DNA from 4 places in the Erwinia sp. INIA01 genome. Region 3 is predicted to be linked to each of the others. Evidence: predicted binding sites of a transcription regulator. Region 3 holds the regulator's gene; each other region holds the start of a gene.

Region 1 (3,127 bases), on a different contig from region 3:
GCGCGGCGGAGGATGCCGCTTTTGTGGTGATAGACGAAGAGACAAAAGCGATCTCTGCCGTGCTTGATGGCCCGGCGATTACCCGCTGGAAAACGGCGGCAGATTCGGTGGCTGCTGCCCGCATACTGAGCCGTGAAGACAGCGCCACACTGCTGGTGCTGGGGGCCGGACCGGTGGCAACGGCGCTGGTCGATGCCTATTTGCATATCCGACCGTCCATTCGCACCGTGCTGCTGTGGAACCGCACGGCTGAAAAGCTGGCTGCGACGCTGGCCACGCTGAGAGAGAAGGGAATTGAAGCGGAAATTGTGCAGGATCTTAGCGCGGCAGTAGGCCGCGCGGACATTATCACCGCGGCCACCAGCTCGGCGTCACCGCTGATTTTGGGGAAAGATGTGCAGCCCGGTACGCATATCGATCTGCTGGGTGGATATCGCCCGGATATGCAGGAAGCAGACGGCGAAGCGGTGGCAAAAGCACGGGTATTTGTCGACGACCGGACCAACGCCGCGATGTCAGGCGATCTTCATATTCCACTGCGGTTGGGCATGATTACGGAACAGCATATCGAGGCCGATCTCTATGAAATTTGCCAGAACACGAGCTTCTGCCGGCAGCAGCAGGATATTACGCTGTATAAGAATGCGGGCGGCGCGCACCTGGACCTGATGGTCAGCCTGCTGGTGATCGATCGTTTAAACCGGTAATCCGTAGCGTAGAGACGTTATGATTCACCCGGTGGTTATTTTTACTGGCGCTTATCGGGTGGATGCCGGTTAGTGGTCCGCCGATCTAATGACGCCGGGGTCGATGCAGGATCTCACCCAGCATCCCCGGCAGGCAGGCGCCAACGATCACCAAAAATCCCATCAATGGCCCCCCAATCAGCAACAGGGCACAAAATAGTACGGCGTTCATGTCTGTCCTTTCGTTGTTTTTTCTTCTTTCAGGAACGTAAATAGCGTGGCTTTGCTGCACCTAAAGTGTCGATTATGCATTGATCGGAATCACAATTTCGCAGGGCTAAAATATGGCAAGGCTGGCTACTGGCCGATTGCGTTTCAGGGAAAATATTTCGGGCCATGAGGCGTGATTAAAAAGGGAGTAAAGCATAAGAATTCTTTCAGAGGAGATTAAGCAGTGTATGTTATAACAGTTAATATTTACTTATATTTACGTAAAAAAAAAGCCCGCTAAGAGCTTTAATGCGGGCCAACACCAGGGAAATCGATTAATTTTAATGATAGGAGTATTCTCAGTTATTGCCAGGCAAAAACGCGTTATTTGCGAGCGAAATCAAAAAAAATGTTGGATTGCCCTTTCCCACATTAATACTCTTCAGAAATCAGCCACTGGTCCGCTTCCTCAAACATTTCTTCGATGATACGCATCAGCGTGGCCTTATCGGTTTTACTGGCGTCACTTTTTACGCCGTTGGCCTGCATCGGTTTCACTTTGACCAGCGCATCAGGGAAAACCCGCTGAACGCGTTTTTCCAGTTCTTCCAGTATCAGCTGCTCGGCGTTCGCCAGTCCCGCCACGTTGCGCTTGTCATAAATCAGTTCAACAAACATTTTACTTCCGCTCCCTTTGAATTTATCTGTATAAAAATACAGGTATATGAGAGCGGGTTCAAACACTATTTCGCGAACCGACCGGGTGCTCGGCCCGCGTTCTGGCTGGCTTCAGTCAACTATACCGCGCTGCGGGTGAGTTTTCGCTAAATCACTGATTCGCTGGTGACGAGCCGAGAATGGTATGGCCGGAGATTGTCAGTGCGGCATCGCTGCCGTTAACGTTAAGCTCAGCCCGTGCGCCCAGCGGGAGCGTAACGGTATCGTGACCGTGGCCGAAGTCCAGACCGGTTACCAGCGGCAGTCCGCTGCGCTGGGCTATAAGCTCCCATACGCTGCTGAAATCGTAACCGTTATCGTAGTCAGAAAGCGTGTTGCCGGTAAAACTGCCGGTCACAATGGCTTTTTGCCGCGCCAGAATGCCGCTTTCCAACAGCTGTAGCAGCATGCGTTCAACGCGGAATGGATGCTCATTAACATCCTCGATCACCAGAATTCCGTCGCGGATATCCGGCAGCCAGGGAGTGCCGATCAGCGAGGCGATCATCGCCAGATTTCCCCCCCAGAGCGTGCCCGACGTGCTGAGCTGCTGTGGCGTGGTCTGCCAGCGCAGGGTGAACTGCGCAGAGGTCAGCGCCAGCCAGAAGTTGTTGAGGGTGAAATCAGAGAGCGTTTCCGCACCAAAATTTCCTGTCAGCATGGGGCCGCTAAAGCTCTGCAATCCGGCCTGAGCCAGCAGGGCAAGCTGTATGGCAGTAAAATCACTGTGCCCGCACAGCGCAACGGGCCTGCCGCAAAGGCGGTCCGCCAGGCTTTTATAGTCAAGATTTGGCAGCAGGCGGCTGGCACCATAGCCGCCGCGTACGGCCAGCACAATGTCCGGCAGCGTTTCCAGCCGCGCAAGATCGTTAACGTCGGCCAGCCGCTGGCTGTCGCTACCGGCAAAACGCTGTTCGCGTCTGCTGATAATGTCGGTATGGGTCACCCGATGTCCGTCTGCACGCAGGCGGTCAATACCGCGCTGTGCGGCATCCGGATTGTGGCAAAAGCCAGAAGGGGCGATCAGATGAATATTTCGTGGAGACACGGTCATAATACGTACTTATCTCATCCGGATAGTGGTTTTACCGACGTTTATCAACAATTTTGACAGCATGTACGGCAATAAAAAGTGTGCTCTGCCGCAGGCTGGTGAAAATTTATACGCCGGTAAGTGAATTATTTTTGTACACTCGCTGTCGAATTCTTTCGATGATGACGAAAAGCCGTAGTGATGTCATCAGCCGCAGCCAGCAAATTAAGAATTACGGCAATTTTCTGCTAACCGGCAAGTCGTATGATAGGCGCGACGCCAGGCCCAGAGGATAAACAAGCGTGCATAAATGCGTGAAATTAGCAGCCATGATGGCTGCACTACTGTTGGCAGGTTGCGCCAGCGAACCCGCAAAGAAGATCGTTCATCAGCCGGATACCCCGCTGACGTCAGCACCGCCACAGAAAGTGGCACAGGCCTGGTCACTCTTTACTGAAAATGCCGCCCGTAGCTACGGTGT
Region 2 (3,127 bases), on a different contig from region 3:
TTCTCTGGCTTTTTCTTCGGCCATCCGCTGCGAAGGCAGCTTAATGCCATAGGAAGCCAGTTCACGCCGCGTCGGGAGTTTAACCGGTTTCGGTCGTGGCAGTTCAGGGCCAATCCCCTGCTTCACCTGCGGATTATCGTCATCATCGCTGGTCGCACTGAGGCCAGGCATAAACGGCATCGCGTTATCTGAGGCCTGCACAACGGCAGCGCCGGCACCTGCCGCTGTCGCTATCGTCGCAGCAGCATGTGAGGTCGACTGCGGTGAGAATTCAAACGGTGAGGAAGAAGCTTCACGCCAGTTCCCCATTTGTGGGCCGTCATCCTCATCCTGATAAGACGGTGCAACCGGCGGCGGGGTCTGCACTTCCTGCGGAACTTCGAAGCGATAGACCGGCGGTTGAGCAGTCTGTTGTGTAGCGGACTGTGCTGGAGGCGAAGTCGGCTGCGACAGAGCAGATGCCTGCGGCTGCGCGACAACAGGTTCATGGTGCGCCGAAGGGGTATGCTGCAAAGCATCGGTATTCGTCGCTTCTGCAGCATAGGCGTTCGTCGATGCAACAGCGCTGACTGCCGCAGCCTGACCTGCGGAAACCACTTCCGCCACCGAAACCGCAGGTGCTGCGGATTCGTCTGATGCTGCCTTCAGCGGTTTAGCCAACAGCGGATCGTGTTCGTCGTCCTCAGCATCCGGCAAAGCGTGTTTTGCCAACAGAACGTCGTCACCCTCGTCTTTACGCGTTGCCCGTGGAGAGATGACCGGTGCATCCTCTTCCTCGTAATCATCGTCTTCCTGCCACTTTTCATCCGCACGGGAGTGATTACTGGCAAACGTCAACACGCCCATCACCACCGCGCCAATTTTCTCAGCGATGGTCAACCAGGACCAGCCGGTATACAGCGTAAGGCCTGCCGCCCAGACGCAAAGCAGGATTAAAGTTCCGGCCGGGCCGTTCACCCACGGAGCCATGGCATTGCTTAACAGACTGCCAATCACGCCACCGGAAGCGAAGTACCCCATATCATCAGCATTTAGCGCAGCCAGGCCACAGGAGGTCACCACCAGCGCAAGTACGCCGATAAGCCGTAAAGCAACGGCAAAATAGTCGATGTATTCCTGGGAGCTACGCTGACGGAAGGTGATCCAACACAGGCCTAAAATAACGGGAGGAATTGCATATGCCATCACGCCAAAGATGAAAAACAGCGTATCGGCAAGCCACGCACCCACTCCACCACCGAGGTTATGGATAGGCTCGTGCCAGGCAGTTTGCGACCAGCTTGGATCGGATGCATTGAAGCTCAACAGCGCAACCATGAGATAGATGGCGAAAAGAGCAACAATAATCAGTAACGCTTCCAGCAGACGGCGTCCACTGCTTAGCGGTTGTAACGAAACTTCTTTATCTTCTGTATATTCCTGGCTCAAGAGTACTCTCCAGGTGCCTGTAAACTATGAAGGCAACAGCGTCGAGGTTAACCCGACGCTGAACCTGTATGAATTCACAGGAGTGTATCGAAACCTACCAGGTTTTGCACCTGTCCTGTGTTACCGGGTCTTAATCACTAAACGGTTACTTTGTTTCACTTCTTCCATGACTACATAGGTACGCGTATCGTTCACTCCCGGCAGGCGCAGCAGCGTTTCGCCGAGTAATTTGCGATAGGCGGACATGTCAGGTACGCGCGTTTTCAACAGATAGTCGAAATCACCGGAAACGAGGTGACACTCTTGAGTTTCCTCAAGTTTTTGCACGGCGGCGTTAAATTGTTCAAACACGTCTGGCGCGCCACGATTCAGAGTAATCTCAACGAAAACCAGCAGAGAAGCGTCAAGATAGTGTGGATTCAGCTGCGCGGTATAGCCAAGAATGAAGCCCTGGCGTTCCAGGCGACGCACACGCTCCAGACACGGCGTTGGGGATAGTCCCACGCGTTTGGATAGTTCAACGTTAGAGATACGCCCATCCTTCTGTAATTCATTCAGGATGTTGCGGTCGATTCTGTCAAGGTCTTTACCCGGTCGTTTTTTATTGTCTACCATTATTATTGTCTCTCTTAAATCCTTCCCTTTACCTGCCTACCCTGCACGCTGAGTCGTTTACAGAGTCGTTCTAAGTGAAGACATAGAGCCTGCTGCGATATTGCACGCCTCATCTGCATGACGCATGTTGTCTGTCCACACCATGCGTCATTCCAAATGACAGACTGAGTTTATTCGACGATGAACACAAAACAGGCAAAAACGCCGCTGCGCTCTCTTAAATATTCTCCGCTTCCAATAATGTTTTCGCAAAACAGCAGCCGATTGTCAAAGTAAAACAATCAAAACCAGTACAACATTCCAGATAAGAGGCTGGCTCTCTGTTTTTCAATGACAATTTTTCTCCCTTTGTGCCATGACAAGATAACAACCGCTGAATTTTCACCCAGATTTCCCTCTTCAGATAAGGATGATTGGTTTAGCCTTTTTCATTAATCGTTAACAAAATCGCAGAATGCTTTTTTTGCCCCGCTAAATTCCCTACAATCCGCAATCATGCTCGTCAGTTAATTAATGAGGATCTCATGGGTACGGCTAAACACAGTAAGTTACTGATTCTTGGTTCGGGTCCGGCTGGTTACACTGCCGCCGTTTATGCGGCCAGGGCCAACCTGAATCCGGTGCTGATTACCGGTCTGGAAAAAGGCGGTCAGCTCACTACCACGACCGACGTTGAAAACTGGCCGGGAGACGCTAACGAGCTGACCGGCCCGCTGCTGATGGAACGCATGCACGAACATGCGGTGAAATTTAACACCGAGATCATTTTCGACCATATCCACAGCGTAGATCTGCAGAATCGCCCGTTCCGTCTTACCGGTGATGAAGGCGAATACACCGCTGACGCATTGATTATCGCTACCGGTGCCTCCGCGCGTTATCTGGGCCTGCCTTCTGAAGATGAGTTTAAGGGCCGTGGCGTTTCTGCCTGCGCAACCTGCGACGGCTTTTTCTATCGCAATCAGAAAGTCGCCGTTATCGGTGGCGGTAATACAGCCGTTGAAGAAGCGCTTTACCTGGCAAACATCGCCGCTGAGGTGCATCTGATCCACCGTCGTGACAGCTTCCGCGCGGAAAAGATCCT
Region 3 (3,127 bases):
CAGCAAGCTGGCCGTTATTCAGGGAGAAGTAAGCAAATATGTCTGTCAGCGCGACAGGGCAAACCAGGTACCGTTTCGCCAGTGTCGCTGCCAGATAAACCACAGGCTGATACCGCGCAGCAGCAGGAATACCGTCACCGCCAGCCACAGACCGTGATTGCCCAGCAGCGGAACGGTAAACAGCGTCAGCCCAAAGCCTGCTGCGGCCACCACCATGCTGTTACGCATTTCGCTGGCGCGGGTGGCACCGATAAACATGCCGTCCAGTAGATAGCAGCCTACGCCAGCCAGCGGCATCACCACCTGCCACCATAAATAGCGATCGGCCAGCTCCCGAAGAGGCTCCAGAGAGGTCAGTAGCGCCACAATATGCTCGCCGCCGAAGGCATAAATCAACGAGAACGCCAGCGCAACAACGCCGGACTGGCGGCAGGCCGCATGCCAGACGCTGAGCAGCTGCTGGCTGTTTCCCGCACCAAAGGCTTCTCCCGAACAGGCTTCGACCGCATAGGCGAAGCCGTCAAGCGCGTAGGCGGTGAAGGTCAGAAACATCAGCAGCACCGCATTGACGGCAACAATATCGCTGCCGAGCCGCGCGCCGAAAATCGTCAGTGAGGCAAAGCACACCTGCAACAGCAGAGAACGCAGCATAATGTCGCGGTTCAGCCTCAGCAGGCGGGCCAGATTACCGCGCCATGCACTCAGCAGCAGACGCAGCGACAGGCCACGCATCACCATCACCCGCCACACCAGCAGCAGCCCGACCAGCAGGCTGACGTATTCCGCAATAGCGGTAGCCGCCGCAGCGCCCTGAACGCCCCACTTCAGGCCAATAACAAACCACAGATCCAGCAGGATGTTCACCAGGTTGCCCACCACCAGCAGGATCACCGGCGCACGGGCATACTGTACGCCCAGCAGCCAGCCGAGTAATACCAGGTTTGCCAGCGTGGCGGGCGCGCTGAGCCAGCGGATCTGCATAAACAAATCGGCCTGGTGCAGCACGTCCTTACTGCCGCCGGTCAGCCCCAGCGCCAGATGGGTCAGCGGCGCTTTCAGCACAATAAAGGTGATACCGGCCATCAGCGCCAGCAGCAGCGGCTGCATTAACGCACGGGCCAGAGCGGGTTTGTCGTTTGCGCCAAACGCCTGTGCGGTCAGCCCGGTGGTGCTCATGCGTAAGAACAGCAGCAGCATAAACAGGAAGCTGGTGATAGTCGTACCAATCGCCACGCCGCCGAGGTAGGTCGGGCTATCAAGATGTCCAATAACCGCGGTATCCACCAGACCTAGCAGCGGCACGGTAATATTGGAGAGGATCATCGGCAGCGCCAGCCGCCAGAGATTTTTATCGGCAGCCGTCAGCAGTCGCATCGTGTTTCAACCGGAAGCAGGGAGTGATGAGAGATCGCAAAACGCGCCGCAGAGGGCGACGCGTCATATTCGGTGGGGGATTACAGCCAGTTGCCGTTGCGGATAACACCGACGGCCAGGCCTTCTATGGTCAGCGTCTGCTGACGCAGGTCGACAACAATCGGCTGAAACTCGCTGTTTTCCGGCAGCAGGTGAACGATGTTACCCTGCTTCTTCAGACGCTTAACGGTCACTTCGTCATCAATACGCGCCACAACAACCTGTCCGTTACGCACGTCTTCCGTTTTATGCACCGCCAGCAGATCGCCATCCATAATGCCGATGTCCTTCATCGACATGCCGCTGACGCGCAGCAGGAAGTCCGCATTGGGTTTAAACAGTTCGGGGTCTACCGAGTAGTGGCCTTCGATATGCTGCTCGGCCAGCAGGGGTTCGCCAGCGGCAACGCGGCCGATCAGCGGCAGGCCATCGGCCTCTTCCATCATCAGACGAATACCGCGCGATGCGCCGGAAACGATCTCAATCACGCCTTTTCTGGCCAGCGCTTTCAGGTGTTCTTCTGCAGCATTAGGGGAACGGAAGCCGAGCTGCGAGGCAATTTCTGCCCGCGTCGGTGGCATACCGGTCTGGTTAATGTGGTCGCGAATCAGGTCGTAAACCTGCTGCTGCCTTGCCGTTAGTGCTTTCATCCCGCCCCCTGGTTGTTTATACAGTCGACTGTGAGTATATACAGGTATTTGCGCGTTGGAAACCCAAAGCTGGCTAAAAAACAGCAGTTTGTTGAATTTCGGAAAACCTATCGCAAATGTGCAATCAATAGCATTGCCCACACAAAAATTGCCAATATTATGCTTAATAATACGGCGGCAGATCCCATATCTTTGGCACGCCCGGCCAGCGGATGAATTTCACTGCCGATACGGTCAACCACCGCTTCAATCGCACTATTAAGGATTTCAACAATAATCACCATCACTACGGAGCCAATCAGCAACACGCGGGTCACGGCATCCACATCCAGCCAGCAGGCGATCAGGATGGCGACGATGGCAGCAATCGCTTCCTGCCGGAATGCCGCTTCATGCTGCCAGGCAGCACGTATACCTTTCCAGGAATAACCCGCTGCTTTTACAATTCGAGTCAGTCCGGTGGCGTTATTTGCCATAATCAGGGAACCCTTTGGGAAGTTTAACGTCAATGAGAGGGTGTAGCACATTTTGCAACACCACAGATTCTGTTAGCGCTTTCTGGTATGCTTGCGGCGCTTTGCTAACAAGAGGCTTCATGTTGTCTATGTCAGGTTGGCGTAATTTATATTACAAACTGTTGAATCTGCCAGTGAAATTCCTGGTAAAAAGTAAGGCAATCCCGGCCGAACCGGTTGCCGAGCTTGGGCTTGATACTTCTCGCCCTATTATGTATGTGCTGCCTTATGATTCAAAGGCCGATCTCCTTGCCCTGCGCGAACAGTGCCGCAAACAGGATCTCCCCGATCCTTTGCATCCGCTGGAGATCGACGGCACCGTGCTGCCCCGCTATGTGTTTATCCATGACGGTCCGCGCGTGTTCCCCTATTTCGTACCGAACCTTGAGTCGGTCAAGCTGTTCCATGACTATCTGGACCTGCACCGTAATCATCCCGATCTGGATGTACAGATGGTGCCGGTATCGGTGATGTTTGGCCGTGCGCCGGGGCGCGAAGTACAGGGTGTCGAACAGCCGCATCTGCGGGTGCTGAACGGCATTCAGAAGT
Region 4 (3,127 bases), on a different contig from region 3:
CATCCAGAAGTCACCAGATCTAAAAGCGGGCTGGTGGTTCCCCCGAACGGGCAATCCGCAGCGCAGAACGTAGAGAGGAAGCCAGGATTCGGTCGCATGGACGCGACCGAAAAGCACAGCCGGGCAGGACGCCCGTCTGTGCTGGTCCGAGAGGCTGAGGAACGAAGTGATGGCACCACGCAAAGCGTGGCGCGAGGACCCGCCCGAGCGGGGGAACCACCAGCCAGAGCGAGCACCGTTGTTCCAGACAATACAAGCCGCCAGAGCGGGGGACTATCAGCCAGCGTTAACACCACTGTCCCATCCAACGCAAGTAACGTTGAATTACCCGCTGACCTTGACGCTCGCCGCCGCTGCAACCGCACGCTGTACCGCGTCATCAATATCCGTACCGGTCGCCAGTGCTACACCCAGGCGGCGCTGACCGCGAATCTCCGGCTTACCGAACAGACGAACCTGCAAACCGGCACCTACAGCAGCCTGCAAATTGCCAAACTGAACGTTATCACTATCCAGCTGTGGCAGAATAACGGCAGAGGCCGACGGACCATACTGACGAATACCCCCAACCGGCAGGCCGAGGAACGCGCGAACGTGCAGGGCAAACTCGGAAACGTCCTGAGAAATCAGCGTCACCATCCCGGTATCGTGCGGGCGGGGGGAAACCTCGCTGAACACCACTTCATCGCCGCAAACAAACAGCTCAACGCCAAACAGGCCGCGCCCGCCGAGGGCTTCAACCACTTTGCGGGCGATGTCCTGCGCGCGCTGTAGAGCCAAATCGCTCATCTGCTGCGGCTGCCAGGACTCACGGTAATCGCCATCTTCCTGACGGTGACCGATTGGAGCACAGAAATGAACGCCGTCAACGGCGCTGATGGTCAGCAGCGTAATTTCAAAATCGAATTTCACCACGCCTTCAACAATCACACGGCCCGCACCGGCGCGGCCACCCTGCTGGGCATATTCCCAGGCTGCTTCCAGCTGCGAAGCTTCGCGGATAAAGCTCTGGCCTTTGCCGGAGGAACTCATTACCGGCTTAACGATGCACGGGAAGCCAATTTCATCGGCGGCGGCAAAGAAGGCTTCGCGGCTGTCGGCGAAGCGGTAGGTGGAGGTCGGTAACGACAACTCTTCGGCGGCGAGGAGACGAATGCCTTCGCGGTTCATGGTCAGCTTTGCCGCACGCGCGGTGGGGACAACGTGCTGGCCCTGTTTTTCCAGTTCAACCAGCATGTCGGTGGCGATGGCTTCGATTTCCGGCACGACGAAGTCCGGTTTTTCCTGGGCGATCAGGGCAGCCAGCGCGGCACCGTCCAGCATATTGATCACATGGCTGCGGTGGGCAACGTGCATGGCAGGGGCATCGGCGTAGCGGTCAACGGCGATCACTTCCACGCCAAGACGCTGGCATTCCAGCGCCACTTCCTTACCCAGTTCACCTGATCCTAACAGCATTACGCGAGTCGCCTGTGGGCGCAGCGCGGTTCCAAGAGTCGTCATAATCTCTACCTGATTGAATGGAAAAAACGCGCGCAGTATAAACGAAAACGTTTGCGTATTCATCCTGAACGCTAAACTTGAGTCAAATCCGCTTCAGTGATAGGCTGTATATAAACACAGTATAGCGAGAAGAAAATTATGGCTGTTGAAATTCAATACGTAGTCGTCAGAAAAGGTGAGGAAAAGATGACGTTTGCCAGCAAAAAAGAAGCCGATGCCTACGACAAAATGCTCGATATGGCCGAAGTTTTTTCTGAATGGCTGACCACCAGTCCGCTGGCGCTTGATGAGCAGCAGGGTGAAGCGCTGGGCCTGTATCTGGCAGAAAACAAAGATGCACTGCAGCACATTCTGCGCACCGGTAAAATGCCGGAAGAGGCTAACGCCGGTGAGCTTGAATCAGAAGAAGGCGATAGCAAACTGCGCGCGGTGTGATTTCCGGGCGTAGCATAAAAGGTGGTGGCTAATTTTACACCGGTTGTGCCTTCGGCTATTGGCAATCAGGCATCTTGCTGCCAGTCTTACAGGCAGGCACAGCAACCGTGAAAATATCATGACACCACCTAAAGCAAAGAAAGTCCCTCATGTGATGACTCAGCACGGTGACACGCGCTGCGACAACTATTATTGGCTGCGCGATGACCAACGGGAAGATCCGGAAATTATCGCGTGGCTCAAAGCAGAAAATGAGTACGGCGACAGCTTGCTGGAACCGCAAAAGGCGTTGCAGGCGGAACTGCTGCAGGAGATCATCGATCGCATTCCTCCGCGCGACCAGTCGGTTCCCTACGTAAAAAATGGCTATCGCTACCAGAGCCGCTATGAAGAGGGCAACGAGTACGCCATTTACAGCCGTCAGCCTGCGGAAACCGCCAACCCCGAACAGTGGGAAACGCTGGTCGATGCCAACCAGCGCGCGGCGGAAAGTGAGTTTTATGCACTTGGCAGCCTGGCGATTACCCGTGATAACCAGATCCTGGCTCTGGCTGAAGATTTTCTCTCTCGCCGCATCTACAGCATTCATTTCCGCCACCTGCAGGATGAGCGCAGCTTTGACGATGTGCTGGAAGGTGTGACTGCCGGCATGACCTGGGCGAATGACTCGCAAACGCTCTACTACGTGCGCAAGCATCCGAAGACGCTGCTACCTTACCAGGTCTGGCGGCATACGCTGGGCACCGCGCAGGAAAGCGATCGGCTGGTCTACGAGGAGCTGGACGACACCTTCTATGTCGGCCTGTATAAGACCACCTCCGAGCAGTTTATTGCTATTTCACTCAACAGCAGCACCACCAGTGAAATCCTGTTGCTGGATGCGAATGTGCCGGATGCCAAACCGGTGATGTTCAGTCCGCGCCGTAAAGATCACGAATACAGCGTCGATCACTATCAGCAGCAGTTTTACCTGCGATCGAATCGCGACGGTAAAAACTTCGGCCTCTATCGCACCGACACCGTTGATGAAAACAGCTGGCAGGCGATTATTGCACCGCGTGCGGATATCGTGCTGGAAGGCTACTCGCTGTTCCGCGACTGGCTGGTAGTGGAAGAGCGTCAGCGCGGACTCACCCGTCTGCGGCAGATTAACTGGCAGAGTGGGGAAGAACGGGCGATTGCCTTTGAC

Evidence for each region. The regulator LexA, encoded in region 3, represses DNA repair genes until DNA is damaged. The targets are predictions, from matches to a motif close to TNCTGTATGTACATACAGNA.
Region 1: the regulator LexA is predicted to act here: its motif matches at 1,599-1,618, upstream of OMR58_RS08490 (DinI-like family protein).
Region 2: the regulator LexA is predicted to act here: its motif matches at 1,491-1,510, upstream of OMR58_RS09400 (DNA translocase FtsK 4TM domain-containing protein).
Region 4: the regulator LexA is predicted to act here: its motif matches at 1,606-1,625, upstream of OMR58_RS18790 (YebG family protein).

Annotation. Positions count from the first base shown of each region.
Region 1 covers NZ_JAPDNC010000004.1:95,533-98,659, reverse strand. The annotation lists gene OMR58_RS08500 (ornithine cyclodeaminase family protein) at 1-707, shown strand, start outside; gene OMR58_RS08495 (hypothetical protein) at 793-918, opposite strand; gene OMR58_RS08490 (DinI-like family protein) at 1,329-1,574, opposite strand; gene ldcA (muramoyltetrapeptide carboxypeptidase) at 1,726-2,667, opposite strand; gene emtA (membrane-bound lytic murein transglycosylase EmtA) at 2,976-3,127, shown strand, end outside.
Region 2 covers NZ_JAPDNC010000004.1:292,353-295,479, forward strand. The annotation lists gene OMR58_RS09400 (DNA translocase FtsK 4TM domain-containing protein) at 1-1,428, opposite strand, end outside; gene lrp (leucine-responsive transcriptional regulator Lrp) at 1,549-2,043, opposite strand; gene trxB (thioredoxin-disulfide reductase) at 2,568-3,127, shown strand, end outside.
Region 3 covers NZ_JAPDNC010000002.1:43,100-46,226, reverse strand. The annotation lists gene dinF (MATE family efflux transporter DinF) at 46-1,374, opposite strand; gene lexA (transcriptional repressor LexA) at 1,455-2,063, opposite strand; gene OMR58_RS02140 (diacylglycerol kinase) at 2,171-2,539, opposite strand; gene plsB (glycerol-3-phosphate 1-O-acyltransferase PlsB) at 2,668-3,127, shown strand, end outside.
Region 4 covers NZ_JAPDNC010000011.1:7,563-10,689, forward strand. The annotation lists gene purT (formate-dependent phosphoribosylglycinamide formyltransferase) at 325-1,503, opposite strand; gene OMR58_RS18790 (YebG family protein) at 1,642-1,938, shown strand; gene OMR58_RS18795 (S9 family peptidase) at 2,057-3,127, shown strand, end outside.